Regions from separate parts of the Moritella sp. Urea-trap-13 genome, predicted to be linked through region 3. Evidence: predicted binding sites of a transcription regulator. Region 3 holds the regulator's gene; each other region holds the start of a gene.
What was found. Region 3 encodes MetJ, which represses methionine synthesis genes. Its sites were predicted from a motif close to TAGACGTCTAGACGTCTA; they were not measured.

Region 1 (2,279 bases), on a different contig from region 3:
ACCGTGTGGACGTAATTCAAAATGTTCACGAATAAGCTTAATTAATAGCTCTTCACTTACTTTACCTGTGCCGAATGTTTCAACAGAGATTGACGTTGGTTCAGCAACACCGATAGCGTAAGAAACTTGGATTTCACAACGGTCAGCTAAGCCAGCCGCTACGATGTTCTTCGCTACATAACGCGCTGCGTATGCGGCACTACGGTCAACTTTTGAAGGATCTTTACCAGAGAATGCACCGCCGCCGTGACGAGCCATGCCGCCGTATGTATCCACGATAATTTTACGACCAGTTAGACCACAATCGCCTACTGGACCACCGATAACAAAACGGCCAGTTGGGTTAATGAAGAACTTAGTGTCTTTGTTTAACCATTGCTCAGGTAGAACTGGCTTGATGATAGTTTCCATCACAGCTTCAACAAGGTCTGCTTGTTTGATATCTTCAGAATGCTGAGTTGAAAGAACAACTGCATCGATACCAACAATTTTACCGTCGTCATAAGCAAATGTGATTTGGCTTTTTGCATCAGGACGTAACCAAGGAAGTGTGCCACTTTTACGCACTTCAGCTTGGCGTTTAACCAGCTTATGTGAGTAAGTAATAGGCGCAGGCATTAACTCTTCAGTTTCATTGTTTGCATAACCAAACATTAAACCTTGGTCGCCAGCACCCTGTTCTAGTGGATCATCACGATCAACACCTTGATTAATATCAGGAGACTGTTTACCGATGGTGTTTAATACTGCGCAAGAATCCGCGTCAAAACCCATTTCTGAGTTGATGTAACCGATTTCACGTACAGTCTTACGGGTGATCTCTTCGATATCAACCCAAGCGTTAGTAGTAACTTCACCGCCAACCATAACCATACCTGTTTTAACATAAGTCTCACAGGCTACGCGTGCTTTAGGGTCTTGAGCGATGATTGCATCAAGTACAGCATCGGAGATTTGGTCTGCAATTTTATCAGGATGACCTTCTGATACTGACTCAGAGGTAAACAAGTGTTTAGCCATGGTTTTAATTCTCTCTTAATTTAAACACAATCGACGTGATGTACGTTCATATGTGTAGAAGTTTTAACATCTAGACGGCTATTCTAAACGATCTTAGCAGTATTAAGATAGACCCTAGGTCATATTTATTTTGCAAATTGTTTAAAAGACCTGTTATCAGCGGATTTTATTTATGTATATATGTTATAAACAGCCAATATGCAGTAGCATAGTGCGAAAGTATTAAAAGTATGAAGTGACGAACATTTTTCAGCTGAAAATAATTATTCGTTCACTATCATTACATGTAACTACCACTCATTTGCCATTGGGAAGAATAAAGTGTCATTGAAAAAATCATTCGTTATCACGGCTGGATTACTTGCTAGCCTTACTAGTTTTAGTAGTGCAGCATCAAACGTCTCACTTGCGTTCAACAACGACAATATCGTATTGGGTTATGATGTTGAGCTACAAGAAGCACTCAAGGTTAAAGGTGATTACCTACAAACTATCGATAACGGCTATACCTTAGATACTGGTATTTATGCGTTTCAAGATGCGGGTGCAACATTCTTTGAGCTGGGCGCGAAAGGCCTGAGAATGGATAACGATAATGGTGATGGTTATGCATTGGCATTTGGTGGTTTAGGTGGCTTACGTCTAACTGAAGAATTTAGCTTAGAAGCTGAATTCCATTACAGCCCTGAAATCCTAGCATTTGGCGACACTGAAAATTACACCGAGTGGGTTTTCCGTGCTAAATATGCGCTAATGCCGACTGCAAGTTTGTTTGTTGAGTATAATCACACAACAGTTGAGTACGACAACATGCCTGAAGAACGTCTAACCGCAGACATTCTATTTGGTTTAGCGTGGGTATTCTAAGAGCGAGTAGAACTTAATCTTATTGTAAATTAAAGCATCCTTTATCGGATGCTTTAATTTTTTTAGTCGTAATATTTTAAATTAATAATGACTTAATCTGAAACGTGTCGTGTAATTATTTTCTACTTATTTGTGTTGCGTTAATTCTTTATTCTCCCTCAATGATAATTTGAGTAATTCAGAATAAAGTGGTTTACCACCCAGCGCCTGCGCTATAAATGTAGCTCCCAGACAGGTCATCAGCAAAGGTAGAATAAGCGCATAGTTATCTGTCATCTCAACCACTAATACGATACCGGTTACTGGTGCTCGGACGGTGGCTGCAAATAATGCCCCCATACCAGCAACTGCGTATACCGCAGGCTCTGCGACGAAGCCTGGAAACAAATCGG
Region 2 (2,279 bases), on a different contig from region 3:
AGAACTGCATTTTATTGGCAAGTAGTTTTATTAAAAAAAATGTAAACGCTCAAATAGTAATCAAATCGTATCTATTTAACCTTTAACTATCATCTTAGCCACAGATAATAGGTCTGCAAATACACCATCGGCAACTTCAGCGCCTTTCTCACACAGCACTTTGCCTGTCGAAACTAAATAATTGCCTTTAAGCTGTGATTTTTGACCTGCTTGAATATCAGATAACTTATCACCCACTAAAAACGACTGTTTAAAGTCAATATCTAACTCTTGTGCTGCGCTATCTAACATCCCTGTATTTGGCTTACGACATAAACAGTCTTGCTTATAATCACCAATACCTTTGTCTGGATGATGAGGGCAATAATAAACACCATCAAGTTTAACGCCACGATCAGCAAGTGAGCAATTCATCCACTCCGTTAAGGTCATGAATTCATCTTCGCTATAATAGCCGCGTGCAATACCCGACTGATTGGTGATAACAACAAGGAGATAACCATGCAGCTTTAATAGCTGCATTGCTTCAATGCTACCTTCGATGAATTCAAAATCATCAATTTTTGAAACATAACCTTTATCTTTATTAATCACACCATCGCGATCTAGAAACACAGCTGGAGTTGCCACTATTTTCACCTTTAGTTATCTATGACATACAATCGACCATTATTTCATGCAATCAAAATTTCGCAATCGATACCGCAGCAATCTTTGTTACGCTTTCACTCTACCTAAAATGATATAAAAGAACGTTTAGACGTCTAGATGTAAAAAAGTCCATTGACTTTAATCAACTAACTAATTAGCATATGTATCCAGTTGTTACTTATATATGAAGAATTAATATCTAACTTTATAGAATAATTCTTACTTTTTGTTTTAGGCGTTGAAATGATCAAATTAACAAATATCAATAAAATATTTGAAACTACAGAAAAGCCTGTGTACGCCCTGAAAGACGTTAACTTAAACGTTAAAAGCGGTGAAATATTCGGTGTAATAGGTTCGTCAGGTGCTGGTAAAAGTACACTGATACGTTGTGTTAATTTACTTGAAACACCAACGTCTGGTTCAATTCAGCTCGATGGCGTTGAGTTAACACAATTAAACAAAGCAGACCTGTGTACTGCAAGACGTCAAATAGGCATGATATTTCAACACTTCAATTTATTATCATCACGTACTGTATTTGATAACGTTGCACTGCCACTTGAATTAGCTGGCATATCTAAAAGCGAAATTACAGATAAGATCACACCTCTTCTTGATCTTGTTGGTTTAACGACAAAGCATAATGCCTACCCTGCTGAATTAAGTGGCGGTCAAAAGCAACGAGTTGCAATTGCCCGCGCATTAGCGTCTGAACCTAAAGTGTTACTTTGCGATGAAGCAACATCAGCACTTGATCCAAGCACAACAAAATCTATTTTAGCTTTATTAAAAGATATCAATGAACGACTCGGTCTCACTATTCTACTGATTACCCACGAGATGGAAGTAGTAAAGAACATTTGTCATAACGTTGCGATCATCGATAAAGGCGAACTCATTGAACAAAATACCGTTGCTAACTTTTTCGCCAACCCTCAAACAGAACTGGCACAAACATTTATTGAAGCAACGATTAACCTTGAAATTCCAGATGAATACAAACAGCGTCTGTCATTACATAGAAAAGCTAACTCAATGCCCTTGGTACGCCTTGGTTTCACTGGTAATAGTGTTGATTCTGCGGTTATTTCAGAAGTAAGCCGTACTTTAAATGTTGATGTAAACATTTTAAGTGCCGATATTGAATTTGCTGGCGGCATTAAATTTGGTTATATGCTTGCCGAGCTTATGGGTACTAAAGAAAACACAATTGCAGCTAAAGCATTTTTCCAACAACACGCAGTTAACGTAGAGGTTATCGGTTATGTCGACTGAGCAAATGATTAATTTACTTTTCACCGCGACCATTGAGACGCTGGTGATGGTTGGCATCGCAGCCGCAATTGCGTGTTTACTTGGCATGCCAACAGGGATCCTGTTACATGTAACAAAAACAGATGGCATTTTAGAAAACAATAAATTAAATAATGTATTAAGTATCATAGTGAATATTGGTCGTTCAGTGCCCTTCATTATTTTACTTGTGGCGATAATTCCGTTCACTCGTCTCGTTGTTGGCTCATCAATCGGAACTGGCGCGATGATAGTGCCATTAACCGTCGCTTCAATCCCATTTATTGCGCGATTAATTGAAGGTGCATTATTAGATGTACCGACAGGCCTAG
Region 3 (2,279 bases):
AGCAAGGTAATTAACTGCTCATATTGTTGTTGGTAGTCAGCCTGATGCCCGAATTCAATATCGAGCAAGTGCAGATCATCAACCGAAGTGACGATTTTAGCGCCCTTACCTTTGGGTAAACGACGATGGATCTGGGTTGACCCTTCACTGGGGGTATAACTACAACGCAGTTGTACATGCTGTTTACTGCCAACAACGGGTTGTAATGTGCGTGCATGTAATACCGGTGAACCTAAACGCGCGAGTTCTGCCGCCTCATCGAGTGACAATTTAGTTTGTAATTCGGCATCTTTGACACGACGTGGGTCAGCGCTAAATACCCCAGCCACATCACTCCAGATAGTCGTTTGGTCTGCATCAACTAATGCGCCTAATAAGGTCGCTGAATAATCTGAACCATTACGCCCCAATGTTACGGTGCGCTGCTGGGCATCTCCAGCAATAAAACCAGTAACCACGACGCGATTGTTTAAGGTCGTTAAACATGCGGCTAATTTTTGGCGAGACACGGTTTCATCGACCACAGGCTGCGCAGCTAATGCCGTGGTTAAAAACAACCGTGAATCTAAATTATCTGCGGGCAATTGGTTTTGACTCAACAATGCCGCGAGCAGTCGTGCAGACCACACTTCGCCATGGGCAAGAATTTGGTTTTTAGCGTAAACATCAAGGTTGGTTTCTAATAAATGGCCAATGGTATGAATATCATCTTGCAGTGCAGCGGTGAGTTGCGTACATAATTCATCTGCGAGTAATTCAGCAATGAGTTTGGCTTGATATTCACAGGTGGCAATAAGACGCTCAGGCGCAGCTTGATCACCATCTTCCGCTAATTGTAATAACTCTAACAATTGGTTGGTGGTTTTACCTGCCGCAGAAACAACAATCAGATCTCGAGCTTGAGTGTGCTTACTAATAATCGCTGATACACGACGATAACAAGTAGCATCTGCTAAGCTACTACCACCAAATTTATGAATACTGCGCTTCACTGCGTCCATGCGTTCTCCCGAACTTAATATTGAATTAATGTATTGTCAGTACCTCAAAACATACACCATTAAGTCACAATAGGTCAATAGACGTCTAGAGCTCTTTACATACTGATTGCCAATAATCAAATTCAAAGGTAGACTTATTACTTATTCATTAAATAATAATTTACCCAAAGGTCGAAAATGACGAAGTGGAACGGCGAGTATATTAGTCCCTATGCAGAACATGGGAAAAAGAGTGAACAGGTAAAGAAGATTACTGTTTCAATTCCTTTGAAAGTATTGAAAGTACTGACAGATGAAAGAACTCGCCGTCAGATTAACAATCAACGTCATGCGACTAACAGCGAGTTATTATGTGAAGCATTTTTACATGCTTACACTGGCCAACCATTACCGGCAGATGAAGATTTAACCAAAGACAAGCCAGATAACATACCTGCAGAAGCGAAAGCACAAATGTTAGCACTGGGTATTAATATTGATGATTATTTAGAACAAGATGATTAGTCGATAATAATAGCTAAGCAGTTATAAAAAAGGCACCCCTTTATGAAAGGAGTGCCTTTTTTGATCTCAACAGTCTGCATTCGTCATCTCAATGCAGTCCGTTAGCTAGAATCTAATAATTAAGCCCTGAAAGTTAAGTCCTAAAAACTAAAAGGTGCCGCGCGGCCTCTTTTCTTCTCAACTTTTTTAGGCTCTGCAGCTTTTGCTGTTTTAGTTTGTTTTACTTCAGGTTTTTTCTTTTTCTTCTTTTCTGGCTGTTCCCAAGTATCAGCAGCAATGCTTTCAACTACTGACTTAGTAACGACAGGTTTAGCAATTGCAGGTTTGGCGATTTCAGGTTTAATAGTCGCTGCTGGCGCGATAAAGGCAGCTTCAACAGCAACGTCTTCTACAATATTTTCTGCAACCTGTTGCTCTGCAATATCGGCTTCAACATCAGCGCTTGTAACGGCATCATTAGCAATGAAATCGTCTTCAGTAAGATCATGTTCAGCCATGTATGCTGCGACAGAATCTGACTCGAGTGCAGCCGGGTCAACAAATTCATCTTCAGGAAAATCTTCGCCATCATCAGTCTCCGCATAATCAGCGTCATCGTATGACGCTAGCTCTTCGGCTGACATAACTTGATACGCTTCACCATCAAAACCAATAATGTCACCAAACATAATTTTTTTACGTTTACGTGTTTCAACTTCACCATTCACATATACAAAACCGTTAGCAATATGGTTCTTTGCTTCACTGCCCGATGTCACTAGGTTCTCAATTTTT

Region 1: a site for MetJ is predicted at 1,084-1,101, ahead of metK (methionine adenosyltransferase). Genes of this name have one in related genera too.
Region 2: a site for MetJ is predicted at 758-775, ahead of metN (methionine ABC transporter ATP-binding protein MetN). Genes of this name have one in related genera too.

The regions. Positions count from the first base shown of each region.
Region 1 covers NZ_PJCA01000001.1:485,345-487,623, reverse strand. Annotated here, with positions in the region: gene metK (methionine adenosyltransferase) at 1-1,020, opposite strand, end outside; gene CXF93_RS02155 (YfaZ family outer membrane protein) at 1,342-1,887, shown strand; gene clcA (H(+)/Cl(-) exchange transporter ClcA) at 2,014-2,279, opposite strand, start outside.
Region 2 covers NZ_PJCA01000030.1:39-2,317, forward strand. Annotated here, with positions in the region: gene gmhB (D-glycero-beta-D-manno-heptose 1,7-bisphosphate 7-phosphatase) at 76-630, opposite strand; gene metN (methionine ABC transporter ATP-binding protein MetN) at 895-1,929, shown strand; gene CXF93_RS07460 (methionine ABC transporter permease) at 1,919-2,279, shown strand, end outside.
Region 3 covers NZ_PJCA01000002.1:16,211-18,489, reverse strand. Annotated here, with positions in the region: gene metL (bifunctional aspartate kinase/homoserine dehydrogenase II) at 1-1,001, opposite strand, end outside; gene metJ (met regulon transcriptional regulator MetJ) at 1,179-1,505, shown strand; gene CXF93_RS02310 (RNA-binding S4 domain-containing protein) at 1,646-2,279, opposite strand, start outside.